One region of the Streptomyces sp. NPDC052910 genome, then DNA from elsewhere that is predicted to be linked to it. Evidence: riboswitches for the same ligand, from Rfam matches in the RefSeq annotation. Region 1 holds a riboswitch; the other holds the start of a gene.
What was found. A riboswitch is a leader RNA that binds a small molecule or an ion and turns the genes downstream of it on or off. The one in region 1 is predicted to bind glycine.
Positions count from the first base shown of each region.

Region 1 (7,529 bases):
CCAGCCGCGCGGGCAGTGAGCTCCCGGGCCCGCGGACGGTGAGCTTCCGGCCGCGTGGACGGCGGGCTCCGGCCGTGCGGACGGCGACCGGGAGCGGCCCCGACTACCCAAACCGGCCGAGCACGTCCTAGGGTTGCTGTGTGAACGAGCTCGATGTCGTGGGTGTCCGGGTGGAAATGCCCTCCAACCAACCGATCGTGCTCCTGCGCGAAGTGGGAGGCGACCGCTACCTCCCGATCTGGATCGGACCGGGGGAGGCGACGGCGATCGCCTTCGCACAGCAGGGGATGGCTCCGGCCCGACCGCTGACCCACGACCTGTTCAAGGACGTGCTGGACGCGGTGGGGCAGCAGCTCGCGGAGGTCCGGATCACGGACCTGCGCGAAGGCGTGTTCTACGCGGAGCTGGTCTTCGCCAGCGGAGTCGAGGTCAGCGCCAGGCCGTCCGACGCCATAGCGCTGGCCCTGCGCACCGGAACGCCGATCTACGGCAGTGACGGCGTGCTGGACGACGCGGGCATCGCCATCCCCGACGAGCAGGAGGACGAGGTGGAGAAGTTCCGCGAGTTCCTCGACCAGATCTCGCCGGAGGACTTCGGTACCAACAGCCAGTGAGGCGCGGCCGCAGGCCCTCGGGAGGGCCGCGGTGAAAGCGCTGTGGCCGGAGCCGCGAAACGGGGCCGCAGCAGGGTATTCGAGTAGCCTTTCCCCCGCGGGGACACGTAAAACCACTCTCAGGGTGATTATCACTCGGCGTGCCGAGTGTGGCGATCGTTGACGCACCCCGAGCGACTGCCTACCGTCGAGAAGGCAGGTCAAGGACGGAGGTCGGCGTGAGAAGCACGGGCGACGGTACAGCGGTCGGCAGTCCGTATCCGCTGCACGGGGGATCGGTCGAACCGGTGACCCTCCCCCCCAGCCTGAACGGCAGGGGAGGTGGCCCCACCCATGGCCTGAGCGGCGTGGGAAGCACTCCGGTCCCCCCGGCGGCGGTCACTTCCCAGCGGGGTCCCCGGGCGGGCGGTTCGGACGACGGGGACACCGGAGGGAGCGCCGCGGCCGGCACGGAGACGATCGGCTACCGCGGGCCCACCGCCTGCGCGGCGGCCGGGATCACCTACCGGCAGCTCGACTACTGGGCGCGCACGGGGCTGGTGGAGCCGAGCGTGCGGCCCGCCTACGGGTCGGGAAGCCAGCGGCTCTACAGCTTCCGGGACGTCGTCGTCCTCAAGATCGTCAAACGGCTGCTGGACACCGGCGTCTCCCTGCAGAACATCCGCACCGCCGTTCAGCACCTGCGCTCGCGCGGCATGGCCGATCTCGCGCAGATGACGCTGATGAGCGACGGCGCCACGGTCTACGAGTGCGCGTCCCCCGACGAGGTCGTGGGGCTCCTGCAAGGTGGCCAGGGCGTCTTCGGGATCGCCGTCGGCGTGGTCTGGCGGGACGTCGAGAGCGCGCTCGCCCAGTTGCACGGCGAGCGGGTGGACACCGGCGAGACGCTGATCGGTCACAACCCGGCGGACGAGCTGGCGCGGCGGCGGAACCGGGCGGGCTGAGCGCGGCGCGCCGCGAGATTCCGACGCGAAGCGGGTCCGGGGTGTTCCCCGGGCCCGCTTCCGTGTGGCCGGAGCGGGCCGTGCCGGGGCAGCGCGGGCGGCTTCGTCGTCGCACGTCAGGGCGATTGTCAGTGCCATGCGGGACGATGCGTGGTGTGAGAGGTTCACCGACGATCCTGCATCTCGACATGGACGCCTTCTACGCCTCGGTGGAGCAGGCGGCCAAGCCCAGTCTGCGCGGAAAGCCGGTCGTCGTCGGAGGCATCGGCCCGCGGGGCGTGGTGGCCACCGCGTCGTACGAGGCGCGGGTCTTCGGTGTGCACTCGGCCATGGCGACGGCCCAGGCGCGCCGGCTCTGCCCCAACGCCGCCTACCTGACCCCGCGCTTCAGCCTGTACCAGAAGGTCAGCGGCGTGGTCATGGGGCTGCTCGCCGAGCTGTCACCACTGGTGGAGCCGCTGAGCCTCGACGAGGCGTTCGTGGACCTGGAGGCGGGCGGCGTCGAGCCGACCACGGAGGCCGTCCGGGCGGTGGGCGAGCGGCTGCGCCGGGACATCCTCGCGGCGACGGGGGTCGGCGGGTCGGTGGGCCTCGCCGGCTCCAAGATGCTCGCCAAGATCGCCTCGGAGCAGGCGAAGCCGGACGGGCTCGTCGTCATCGAGCCCGGTACCGAGCTGGAGCTGCTCGGGCCCATGCCGGTACGGACCATCCCCGGCGTCGGGCCCGCCACCGCCGAGACGCTGCGCCGCGCGGGCATCCACACGGTCGCCGAGACCGCCGAGGCGGGCGAGGCGGAGCTGGTGCGGCTGCTGGGCAAGGCGCACGGGGCCGGCCTGTACGCCCTGGCGACGGGGCACGACGACCGCCCGGTCGTGGCCGAGCGGGACGCGAAGTCCGTCTCCGTGGAGGACACGTTCGCGGAGGACCTGACCGACCGGACGCGGGTCCGACTGGAGCTCGCCCGGCTCGCCGACCGCTGCGTCCGGCGGCTGAGAGCCGCCGGACGGTCGGGCCGCACGGTCGTCATCAAGGTGCGGCGGTACGACTTCTCCACCCTCACCCGCTCCGAGACGCTCCGGGGGCCGACCGACGACCCCGCCGTCGTGCGGGAGGCGGCCGCCCGGCTGCTTGAGGGCGTCGACACGACCGCGGGGGTGCGGCTGCTCGGCGTCGGGGTCAGCGGGCTCGCGGACTACACGCAGGAGGATCTCTTCGCGCAGGCGCAGGCGCGGGTCGCTGCCGCGCAGGCCGCCGAGGCGGGGCTTGAGGGGGGTGGGCCTAAGGAGGGTGGGCCCGAGGGGGGTGGGAGCGAGCCCCCGGCTCCCGGCGGGGCGGGGGACCGGCCGGCGGACGACGACGCCGCGCCCGCACGGCGGTGGCTGCCCGGTCTGGACGTGGTACACCGCGAGCTCGGCCGGGGCTGGATCCAGGGCAGCGGCCTCGGCCGGGTCACCGTACGGTTCGAGGAGCCCTGGTCGACGGCTCCCGGCCGGGTGCGGACCTTCGCCGTCGACGATCCGGATCTGGAACCCGCCGAGCCGGTGCCGTTGATCCAACCTTCGGGGGAGGGGCGTCTCGTGGAACCGGGCGGGGCGTTTCGGGATGGGGGCGGGGACGATTCGGCCGTGGGCCTGAGCGGGTCGGCGGCGTAGTGAGCGGGGAGGGCGCGCCCTGCGGGCGCGGATGGTGCCCCTGCCCCTCCCCCAGAGGGGGCACCCCCACTTTCGCCGTTTCTTGCGGGGGCAAGCCCCCGCACCCCCGCACCCCCGCACCCCCGCACCCCCGCACCCCCGCACCCCCGCACCCCCGGAACCGCGCTCCGCGCGGTTGTCCTCGAACGCCGGACGGGCTTGATACGAGCGGCGGAATCGCGGCAGGCGGGGCTCAGCGGTCGGAGCCGCCCGGCAGGGCCATGCGGTAGTGGTGGTAGAGGCGGAGCTCCTGCTCGGGGGAGAGGTGGCGGCCGACGCCCAGGTCGGGGGCGGCCTTGATGAGCGTGCGGTCGTAGGGGATGCGCAGCGAGTCGTCCACGACCTCGCTCGGTTCCAGGGGGACGAACGCGTCGCGGCCGAACAGCCCGGTGCGGACGGCCGCCCACTCGGGTTCGCCGGTGGCGTCGTCGAGGTAGACCTCGTCCACGGTGCCGATCTTCGCTCCGTCCCGGTCGTAGGCCTTGCGGCCGATCAGGGTCCGAGGATCGATATCCGACTGCATCCGTCCTCCCGGGAGTCACTTCCGTCCCTCTCTTTCTCCTGGTTTCCCCGGGAGGCCGTCGGCAAAGCCGGGAAAACCCTCGGGGCGCAAGAAAAGCCACCAAGCGGGAGTAATGGGGGAGTCGGCGGAGATGCACCGGCCCGGGAGATCCGGCGTCGGCATCGCCGCTGGTAGGCTGGCGATTGGCTGTGGACCCCGCGCGGGAGAGTCCTCCGGGGACCTGGACAGGCATTGGCCTCGACGGGTCCGACGGGGGCGCCGAAGGAGCAAATCCTCCCCGGAATCTCTCAGGCACACGTACCGCGCGGACGAGGTCACTCTGGAAAGCAGGGCGGGCACCGGACCGGGCACCATGCCGAGCCCCTCCTCACCGACGGTGAAAGCCGGGTCGCGTCACAAGGGCCCGGTGAAGCTCTCAGGTCGAGATGACAGAGGGGGAGGCCGTCCGGGTACCCGCGCCGTGGTACCCCTCGCAGGTCGCAATGACCAGGAGGCCCCCGCAGATGACCGCCCACCGCATCGCCCTCTCCGACCTGGAGCGCGGCACTCCGTTCGCCGGCCGCCACATAGGCCCCGACAGCGGGGCGCAGGCGAAGATGCTCGCCCACGTCGGCTTCGGCTCGCTGGACGAACTCACCGCCGCCGCCGTGCCGGACGTGATCAAGAGCGCCGAGGCGCTCCGGCTCCCCGAGCCCCGCGGCGAAGCCGAGGTGATCGCCGAGCTGCGCGGTCTCGCGGACCGCAACCAGGTGCTCGTGCCCATGATCGGGCTCGGCTACCACGGCACGTTCACCCCGCCGGTGATCCTCCGCAACGTCATGGAGAACCCCGCCTGGTACACGGCCTACACCCCGTACCAGCCGGAGATCTCCCAGGGCCGCCTGGAGGCCCTGCTCAACTTCCAGACCGTCGTCGCCGACCTCACCGGGCTGCCCACCTCCGGCGCGTCCCTGCTGGACGAGGGCACGGCCGCGGCGGAGGCGATGGCGCTCTCGCGGCGCGTGGGCAAGGTCAAGGACGGGGTGTTCCTCGTCGACGCCGACGCCCTGCCGCAGACCGTGGCCGTCATCGAGACGCGCGCCGAACCCACCGGTGTCGAGGTCGTCGTCGCCGACCTCTCCGCCGGCATTCCGGACGAGATCGCCGAGCGCGGCGTCTTCGGCGTGCTGCTCCAGTACCCGGGTGCCTCCGGTGCCGTCCGCGACCTGCGGCCGGTCATCGAGCGGGCGCACGAGCTGGGCGCGATCGTCACCGTCGCCGCCGACCTGCTGGCCCTGACGCTGCTCACCCCGCCCGGCGAGCTGGGCGCGGACATCGCCGTCGGCACCAGCCAGCGGTTCGGTGTGCCGATGGGCTTCGGCGGACCCCACGCCGGCTACATGGCCGTCCGTGAGCAGTACGCGCGCAGCCTGCCCGGCCGCCTCGTCGGCGTCTCCGTCGACGCGGACGGCGACAAGGCGTACCGCCTCGCCCTCCAGACCCGCGAGCAGCACATCCGGCGCGAGAAGGCCACCAGCAACATCTGCACCGCGCAGGTGCTGCTGGCGGTCATGGCCGGGATGTACGCCGTCTACCACGGGCCCGACGGGCTCACCGGCATCGCCCGCCGCGTCCACCGGTATGCCACGCTGCTCGCCGAGGGGCTGCGGGCCGGTGGCGTCGAGGTCGTGCACGGCGCGTACTTCGACACCGTCACCGCGCGGGTGCCGGGCCGGGCGGACGCGATCGTCGCCGCCGCCCTGGAGCGGGGCGTCAACCTGCGCCGGACGGACGCCGACACCGTCGGCATCGCCTGCGACGAGACCACCACCCGCGAGCACCTGGCCGCCGTCTGGGCCGCGTTCGGGGTGGACGCCGACGTCGAGGCGCTGGACGCCGCCACCGCCGACGCGCTTCCCGAGGAGCTGCTGCGCGGCTCCGACTTCCTCACCCACCCGGTCTTCCACCAGCACCGTTCCGAGACGGCGATGCTGCGCTACCTGCGCCGCCTCGCCGACCGGGACTACGCGCTGGACCGGGGCATGATCCCGCTGGGCTCGTGCACCATGAAGCTCAACGCCACGACCGAGATGGAGCCGGTCACCTGGCCCGAGTTCGGCGCGCTGCACCCGTTCGCCCCGGCGGAGCAGGCCGAGGGCTACCTCACGCTCATCCGCGAGCTGGAGGAGCGGCTGGCCGAGGTCACCGGCTATGACAAGGTCTCGCTCCAGCCCAACGCGGGGTCGCAGGGCGAGCTGGCCGGTCTGCTGGCCGTCCGCGCCTACCACCGCGCCAACGGCGACGAGCAGCGGACCGTGTGCCTCATCCCGTCCTCCGCGCACGGCACCAACGCGGCCAGCGCCGTGATGGCCGGCATGCGCGTCGTCGTGGTGAAGACCGGCGAGGACGGCGAGGTCGACGCCGACGACCTGCGCGGCAAGATCGAGAAGCACCGCGACGAGCTGGCCGTCCTCATGGTCACCTACCCGTCCACCCACGGCGTGTTCGAGGAGCACATCAGCGAGATCTGCGCCCTCGTCCACGAGGCGGGCGGTCAGGTGTACGTGGACGGCGCCAACCTCAACGCGCTGGTGGGGGTGGCGAAGCCGGGTGAGTTCGGAGGCGACGTCTCGCACCTGAACCTGCACAAGACCTTCTGCATCCCGCACGGCGGCGGCGGCCCGGGCGTCGGTCCCGTCGGCGTCCGCGCCCACCTCGCGCCGTACCTGCCCAACCACCCGCTCCAGCCCGCCGCGGGCCCGGAGACCGGGGTCGGTCCGATCTCGGCCGCGCCGTGGGGCTCGGCCGGCATCCTGCCGATCTCCTGGGCGTACGTCCGGCTGATGGGTGGCGAGGGCCTCAAGGCCGCGACGCAGGTCGCGGTGCTGAGCGCCAACTACATCGCCAAGCGCCTGGAGCCGCACTACCCCGTGCTCTACACCGGTCCCAACGGCCTCGTCGCCCACGAGTGCATCGTGGACCTCCGGCCGCTCACCAAGGCGACCGGCGTCACCGTCGACGACGTCGCCAAGCGTCTGATCGACTACGGCTTCCACGCGCCGACGATGTCGTTCCCGGTGGCCGGCACGCTGATGATCGAGCCCACCGAGAGCGAGGACCTCGGCGAACTCGACCGGTTCTGCGCGGCGATGATCGCGATCCGCGCGGAGATCGAGAAGGTCGGCTCGGGCGAGTGGGACGCCACCGACAACCCGCTGCGCAACGCCCCGCACACCGCCGCGTCCGTCGCGGGCGACTGGGAGCACCCGTACAGCCGACAGGAGGCGGTCTTCCCGGGCGGCGTCTCCGCGGCCGACAAGTACTGGCCACCGGTGCGCCGGGTCGACGGTGCGTTCGGTGACCGCAACCTCGTCTGCTCCTGCCCGCCGTTGGACGAGTACGAGGGCTGAGCCCGGCACACGTGGAGGGCCGGCCCGGCGGGATCGCCGGGCCGGCCCTTTCGTCGCGCGTCGTCCGCCGGTGCCGGCCCGGCCGTCAGGCCGCCGTCACCACATGCCCGGCGCCGAGCGGCCGGTGCGGGGCGATGATCTGCCCGTCAGGCAGCAGTTCCCCGGTGTCCTCGAAGCAGAGGACGCCGTTGCACAGCAGGCTCCAGCCCTGCTCGGGGAAGTGCGCCACGAGGTGGGCGGCTTCCCGGTCGGCGGAATCGGCTGACGGGCACGCGGGCTGGTGCTGGCACATGGGAGGGTTCTTTCGCTGGGATGTCGTGGCTGCTGTCGCTGTGCTGCGGCTCGATGCGGTGGTCATGCCGCCCCCC
Region 1 is NZ_JBVJJR010000013.1:7,578-15,106, forward strand. It holds gene ftsR (transcriptional regulator FtsR) at 1-19, shown strand, start outside; gene ACZ6X9_RS30945 (bifunctional nuclease family protein) at 141-614, shown strand; gene ACZ6X9_RS30950 (MerR family transcriptional regulator) at 833-1,558, shown strand; gene ACZ6X9_RS30955 (DNA polymerase IV) at 1,714-3,210, shown strand; gene ACZ6X9_RS30960 (PRC-barrel domain-containing protein) at 3,443-3,772, opposite strand; glycine riboswitch at 3,963-4,085, shown strand; gene gcvP (aminomethyl-transferring glycine dehydrogenase) at 4,276-7,161, shown strand; gene ACZ6X9_RS30970 (DUF5999 family protein) at 7,247-7,453, opposite strand.

Region 2 (7,529 bases), on a different contig from region 1:
GGACATCCGCAGCAGCTCGTCGCCGGTGCGGAACGGGTACTTCAGGACGGTGTCGTCGGGGACGATCCGGTCCGCGCCGACCGCGTCCTCGTCCACCACGAAGCCGCCGCCGACCGAGTAGTACGTCTTCTCCAGCAGGGGCGCGCCGCTCTCGTCGTAGGCGAAGAGGGTCATGCCGTTGGCGTGGTACGGCAGCGAGCGGCGGCGGTGCAGGATCAGTTGCGTGGAGTCGTCGAAGTCGATCTCGTGGTCCGAGCCGATCTCGGTGCCGAGGAGGCGCAGGCGCTTGGTGGTGCGGATGCGCTCCACCTCGTCGTCGGCGATCTCGACGTCCACGGTGCGCGGGGAGTGGCCCTCCAGACCGAGGAGGACGGCCTTGGGGGTGCCGTGGCCGTGCCCGGTGGCGCCGAGGGAGCCGAAGAGCTCCGCGCGCACCGAGGCGGTCTGGGCGAGCAGGCCGTCCTTCTTCAGGCGGCCCACGAACATCCGGGCGGCGCGCATCGGGCCGACCGTGTGGGAGCTGGACGGGCCTATGCCGATCGAGAAGAGATCGAATACGGAGATGGCCACGGTGGCAGCTCCTCGGGTCGGGGGTGGAACAAAGGGTGTGGGGGGTACAGCGATACAGCGATATGCGGTTGTGACGTGGTGCGGGGCACCGCGCTCACCTCCAGTGTGCGCGATGCCCCGTACATCCCGGTAAAACCGGAGGTCCGGTCCTACTTCAGGCCGGGGTACAGCGGGTGCTTGTCCGCCAGCGCGGTGACGCGGGCGCGCAGCGCCTGGGCGTCGTACTCGGGCTTCAGGGCCTCGGCGATGACGTCCGCGACCTCGCGGAAGTCCTCGGTGGTGAAGCCGCGGGTGGCCAGTGCCGGGGTGCCGATCCGCAGGCCCGAGGTGACCATCGGGGGGCGCGGGTCGTTCGGGACGGCGTTGCGGTTGACCGTGATGCCGACCTCGTGGAGGCGGTCCTCGGCCTGCTGGCCGTCCAGCAGGGAGTGGCGCAGGTCCACCAGGACCAGGTGCACGTCGGTGCCGCCGGACAGGACGGAGACGCCGTGCTCCTTGACGTCGTCCTGGACCAGGCGCTCGGCCAGGATCTTCGCGCCGTCCAGGGTGCGCTGCTGGCGCTCCTTGAACTCCTCGCTCGCCGCGACCTTGAAGGAGACCGCCTTGGCCGCGATCACATGCTCCAGCGGGCCGCCCTGCTGACCGGGGAAGACCGCCGAGTTGATCTTCTTGGCGAGCTCGGCCGTGGAGAGGATCACACCGCCGCGCGGACCGCCGAGGGTCTTGTGCGTGGTGGTGGTGACCACGTGCGCGTGCGGCACCGGGGAGGGGTGCAGCCCGGCGGCGACCAGGCCCGCGAAGTGGGCCATGTCGACCATCAGGTACGCGCCGACCTCGTCGGCGATCCGGCGGAAGGCCGCGAAGTCGAGCTGACGCGGGTAGGCGGACCAGCCGGCGACGATCAGCTTGGGGCGGTGCTCCTTGGCGAGGCGCTCGACCTCCTCCATGTCGACCAGGTTGGTCTGCTCGTCGACGTGGTAGGCGACCACGTTGTAGAGCTTGCCCGAGAAGTTGATCTTCATGCCGTGGGTCAGGTGCCCGCCGTGGGCGAGGTTCAGACCCAGGATGGTGTCGCCCGGCTTGAGCAGCGCGAACATCGCCGCGGCGTTGGCCTGGGCGCCCGAGTGCGGCTGCACGTTGGCGGCCTCGGCGCCGAACAGCGCCTTGATCCGGTCGATGGCGATCTGCTCGACGACATCGACGTGCTCGCAGCCGCCGTAGTAGCGGCGGCCCGGGTAGCCCTCGGCGTACTTGTTGGTGAGGACCGAGCCCTGGGCCTCCATGACCGCGACCGGAGCGAAGTTCTCCGAGGCGATCATCTCGAGCGTGGACTGCTGACGGTGGAGTTCGGCGTCGACAGCGGCGGCGACGTCGGGGTCGAGCTCATGGAGGGAGCTGTTCAGAAGCGACATGAGTTCTTCCTGGGCGGGAGGGGCCGGGTGGAGGCGGGACGCGGGTCAGCCGGCGAAGTCCGTGTACGCGTCGGCGGTCAGCAGCTCCGCCGGCTCGTCCGTGATCTTCACCTTGAACAGCCAGCCGCCCTCGAAGGGGGCGGAGTTCACCAGCGAGGGGTCGTCCACGACGTCCTGGTTGGCCTCGACGACCTCGCCCGTGACGGGGGCGAAGAGGTCGCTGACCGACTTGGTGGACTCCAGCTCACCACAGGTCTCGCCCGCGGTGATGGTGTCGCCGACGGCCGGGAGCTGCGCGTAGACGACATCCCCGAGCGCGTTGGCCGCGAACTCGGTGATACCCACCGTCGCCACACCGTTCTCGTCGGTGGCCGACAGCCACTCGTGCTCCTTGGTGTAACGGAGGTGCTGGGGGTTGCTCATGGGTCGATTCTCCTGTACGCGGATCGATGCTTGTGCAGGACCCCTGGTCCGGCCAGGGGCGTCTTGCCAGGTGAGACGAAGGGCGGGGGTTCCGTTCGGAAATCGGGCATTCCGCCTGCTTTGCGGCTCGATGCCCGCTCCCTACCCGGATGTCCCGGAGGTCAGCGCTCCCGCCGGTAGAACGGCAGCTCCACCACCTCGTACGGCTCGTGGCTGCCGCGGATGTCCACCGCGACCCCGGCCGTCCCGGGCGCGGCGTGGGCCGCGTCCACGTAGGCGATGGCGATCGGCTTGCCGAGTGTGGGGGAGGGGGCGCCGGACGTGACCTCGCCGATCACCGTGCCGGTGGCGGCCTCCACCACCGGGTAGCCGGCCCGCGGCACCCGGCGGCCCGCGGCCACCAGGCCCACCAGCTTGCGCGGCGGGGCGTCCGCGGCACGCTCGGCGGCGGCCTCCAGCGCCGCGCGGCCCACGAAGTCACCGGGCTTGTCGAACTTCACGACCCGGCCGAGCCCGGCGTCGAACGGCGTGGTCGCCGTCGTCAGCTCGTGCCCGTACAGCGGCATGCCCGCCTCCAGGCGCAGGGTGTCCCGGCAGGACAGGCCACAGGGGACCAGGCCCGCGTCCGCGCCCGCCTCGGTCAGCGTCTGCCACAGCTTCTCCGCGTCGGCGGGGGCGACGAACAGCTCGAAGCCGTCCTCGCCGGTGTAGCCGGTCCGGGCGATCAGCGCCTCGACGCCGGCGACCGTGCCGGGCAGGCCCGCGTAGTACTTCAGGCCGTCCAGGTCGGCGTCGGTGACCGACTTCAGGATGGCGGGGGAGGCCGGGCCCTGGACGGCGATCAGCGCGTAGTTCTCCCGGTCGTCGCGCACCTCGGCGTCGAAGCCGGCGGCCCGCCCGGTGAGCGCGTCCAGCACCACCTGGGCGTTGGAGGCGTTGGCGACGACGAGGTATTTCTGGCGGCCTTCCTCGTCGGCCAGCCGGTAGACGATCAGGTCGTCCAGGATCCCGCCGCGCTCGTCGCAGATCATGGTGTAGCGGGCGCGGCCGGGCATCAGCGCCGAGAGGTTGCCCACCAGGGCGTGATCCAGTGCCTGGCCGGCCTGCGGACCCGTAAGGGTGATCTCGCCCATGTGCGAGAGGTCGAACAGACCGGCACGGGTGCGGACGGCCACGTGCTCGTCGCGCTCGCTCCCGTAGCGGAGGGGCATGTCCCAGCCGGCGAAGTCGGTCATCGTCGCGCCCAGGGCGCGGTGCAGCGCGTCGAGCGCGGTACGGCGGGGGGTGGCGGTCTCTGATGCGACGGACTCTGAGGCGGCGGACTCTGAGGGCATGATCAAGGCTCCCGGGCAGCGGTCGCGAGGACGCGGGGACGTCGAAGGACGGCCTCCCCATCTGTCATCGGAACCTGAGAGGTTCACCGGGAGCCCCGGAGGGCACACGGCTTGCACCTTGGGTGGGACCGCGGGGCGGTCCGCTTTTCAGATCTGCCTCACCCTGCGCGGTACGGGGCCTGAGAGATTCAAGGGAGGAACTTGCTCCTTCGGCGCCCGGCGGGCGGCGATGCGCCGTGCCGGAACTCTCCCGCGCGGATTCGAGCGGCCGGTATGCAGTTGGTCGTGACGCGTCGGTCGTGCTCTTGGCGCGCACTGGCGCGCACATCATTGCACGTACGAGCGTGCGATGGACCGTTCACAGCCCATCGCATTGGATTACTTTTCCTTTACTCCCTCCGTATGCGAGTGGGGTACACCGAGAGCACCGAGCGACGGAGCGACGAGGCCGTGGGAGAGCGGGCGAGGGGCGGGGGAGCGGTGCGAACGGGCGTCCAGGGGGAGGCGGCGGGGGCCGCGCGGGCGGCGGGGGCGGAGCCGGCGGCGAGGGCCGCCGGGCCTCGGGTGCGCGATCTGCGCGGGGTGGCGGCGCCCCCGGCGGAGCTGTGCTGCCGCGCCGGTGATCTGCTGGTGGTCTCCGGGCTCCCCGGGGCCGGCAAGTCCACCCTGATCCGACGGGTCGTACCGGCCCTCGACGGCCGGGGCGCCCCCGTCCGCAGCGTCGACTCGCAGGACGCCAGGGCCCGGTTGGAGCGCGGGTTGCGCCGGCTGCCGGTCCGGCTCCCGTACGCCGCCTACCGCCCCCTCGCGCGCCTCGCGCACTACGCGCACCTCTGGCGCGCCCTGCGCTCCGGCGCGAGCCTCGTCGTGCACGACTGCGGGCAACGCGGCTGGGTCCGCCGCCTACTGGCCCGCGAGGCGCGCCGCCGCGGCACCGCGCTGCACGTCCTGCTGCTCGCCGTGGAACCCGGCACCGCGCTCGCCGGGCAGCGGGCCCGCGGCCGGACGGTCTCCCGGACCGCGTTCGCCCGCCACCGCCGCGCCATGGAACGACTGATCACGGCGGCGGCCGGGGGCCGGCCCCCGGCCGGTGCGACGAGCGTGCTCCTCCTCGACCGCGCCGCGGCGGCGGCACTGCGGACGATCGTCTTCACGGGGGCGCCGACGTCGGGTACCTCCGTGGGGCCGGCCATGCCGGGTATGTCCGCGGGGGCGGCGAAGGCGGGTACGTCTGCGGGGTCGGCGAAGGCGGGAACACCCGTGGGACCGGCCATGCCGGGGACGTCCACGGCGCCGCCGGCGTCGGGGCCGCGCGGGCCGCTCACACCGGGGCTGCCCGTATCGGTGCCGCCCGAGCCGGAAACCCCCGCGAGGCCACGGGTGCCGGGACCGCCCGGGCCGCTCGCTCCGGGCCCGCCCCGGTCGCCCACCTCGGGGCCGCTCGGGTTGCCCACCTCGGGGTCGGTCACGCCGGGCGCCTTCGCGGGCGCATCCACGGGCGCCCCCGCGCCGGAAGCGCCCCCCGGCGCCCCCGCCCCGGGAGCCGTCGGCGGCCCGCGCCCGCGGGGCGTCTTCGCCGTGCGGCAGCCCGTCCCGCCGCCCCCGGCCCCCGCTGCCCACCGGCCCGCGCCGCCGGCCGCCGTCCCGCCGTCGGTGCGCTCCCGCCGTGTGCCCCGGCCGTCCGCCGTGCCCCTCCCGCCGTCTGACGGGGAGCCGGCCGTTAAGGTGCGGGTGCGAGTGCGACGAGACCGTGGGGAGAACGGATGAGCGGCCCCGAGCTGCACGGCACGGAGCGGGCCAGGGGCGAGGCCCCCAACTGGCCCGCCAACGAACTGGAGGAGACCCTCGCCGCCTGCGCGGGCGTCCCGGGCACCGGTGAGCGCGTCGTCGAGGCGCTGGCCCGCAGCGAGGTCTGGATACCCCTGCCCAAGGGCGGCGGCCCCGACAGCCCCGACCTCGACCTGCCCACCGTGGAGCTCGGCGGCGCCGCGTTCGTGCCGGTCTTCAGCTCCGAGGAGCAGTTCCGCCGCGTCGTCGGCGACCACATGGCCTACGCGGTCGCTCCCGCCGTGGATTTCGCCCGCGGCCTGCCCCCGCAGGTCGGCGTGGTCGTCAACTTCGAGGGCACGGTCGCCGCGCCGCTGCCCCCCGCCGCCGTCGCCGAGCTCTGCCGGGCCGGCCGGCTGCGGCTGGAGGGCGAGCCCACCGGCGGCCGGGTGCGTCTCCACGAGCCCGACTGGCAGGACGAGCCCACCGCCTTCCTCGCCGCCGCCGGCTTGGAGTTCACCGCCGCCCGCGCCGTGCGCACCGCCCGCCGCGCCCTGGCCAGCGTCGAGGGCGGCCCGCCGGAGCTCTTCGTCGGCGTGGAGCTCGACCTCCCGGACGACGACAGCCGCGCCGCCGCCGTGGACGCCCTGGGTCGCGCCCTGGGCTCCGCCCCCGTGCCCTGGCCGGTCCGCACGGTCTTCCTCGACGTCACCCGCGATCCGGTCGCCGACTGGATGCGGGACCGCGTCGCGCCGTTCTACGACCGTGACCGTTGACTGCTCCCCTGCATGTCGCCCCGGCCTCGTAAGCTGGTTGGACGACCGTACGGGAGGCGCGACCGCGCCGTGAGGCAGGGGGCGGACGCGACGCGAGCGTCGGCCGGGAGAAGGGGCGGGATCAGGTGAGCGCGGGCGCGGAGAGCGGCGTGGAGCAGGTGCTGCGCCAAGTGGCGCCCGGGCGGTACGACGTCTACGAGTCGCTGCTGCACGCCGTCGCCGAGGGCAGGCTGTGGATGCTGCTCTGGCACGGCCACCCCGGCTCGCCCGACGCCCAGTACGGGAACATGGAGGTCGACGGCCTCGGCTACGCCCCCTGCGTCACCTCCGAGCGGGAGCTCGCCGCCAGCGGCTGGAACCGCGCCCACGAGGTCGTCACCGGCCGCTCCCTCGCCGCGTCCCTGTACCCGGGCCGCTGGGGCCTGTGGCTCAACCCGCACGCCCCGGGCGGCGGCGTCGGCATCCCCTGGCTCGACCTCCGCCGCATCGCCGGCGGCCTGGACCGGCTGCCCGCCGGCCCCCTCCAGATCACCGAACCCACCGTCGACATCCCGCGGTTCTACGCCCTCCTCGCTCAGCACGCTCAGCGCACGCCCGCCGTCCGGGCGCTGCGCCGCGCCTGGGTGCAGCCGGCCATCGGCGCGGCCTACCTGGCGATCGGCCTCGACCTGTACGACACCTCCCCGCCGGCCGTGGAGTCCGTCCGGTCGATGATGCAGCAGGTGGTGGCCGTGGTGCCGGAGGGGCTGCCGGTGTCCACGGTGGCGATGGCGGACGAGTTCGACCCGGTGGCGCTGTGGATGCGCTCCCACGCCCGCCCGTTCTACGGGCATGCCGCCCCGAGCGGCGCGGCGGCACCGGTGCCGGGGTACGGGTACCCGCACTAGCGGATTCCCGTCCCGGCGAATCCCCGCCCGGACGGCCCTGCCCGCCCCCACGGCCCTGCCCGCGCGGGCACGTTCCCGGCCGGACGCCTCCGCGCGGTCCCGTCACCCCACCCGTCCGCCGCCGCGCGCGCCCACCCCCGTCCGCCGCCGCGTGCACGCACCCCCGGCCGGGGCCCGGGAGGCACCCGCGACGGGACGGGCCCGCGTGGCGGGCGAGGCGCACGTCCGCTGCCGGTTCCCCCGCTGAGGGTCAACCCCCGTCCGTATAACGGAAGCTCGCATCGCACATCACGGTTGCGCATCCATTGCCCGCCGGGTCTGGCGGGTGATCGTGAACGCGTTGAAGACTCCCGCTCCAAG
Region 2 is NZ_JBVJJR010000001.1:295,484-303,012, reverse strand. It holds gene ACZ6X9_RS01345 (L-serine ammonia-lyase) at 1-570, opposite strand, end outside; gene glyA (serine hydroxymethyltransferase) at 720-1,982, opposite strand; gene gcvH (glycine cleavage system protein GcvH) at 2,028-2,405, opposite strand; gene gcvT (glycine cleavage system aminomethyltransferase GcvT) at 2,567-3,739, opposite strand; glycine riboswitch at 3,898-4,002, opposite strand; gene ACZ6X9_RS01325 (AAA family ATPase) at 4,142-5,506, shown strand; gene ACZ6X9_RS01320 (enhanced serine sensitivity protein SseB) at 5,503-6,282, shown strand; gene ACZ6X9_RS01315 (enhanced serine sensitivity protein SseB C-terminal domain-containing protein) at 6,408-7,169, shown strand.
Region 2: linked by a shared signal. The riboswitch ahead of gcvT (glycine cleavage system aminomethyltransferase GcvT) and the one ahead of gcvP (aminomethyl-transferring glycine dehydrogenase) in region 1 are both predicted to bind glycine.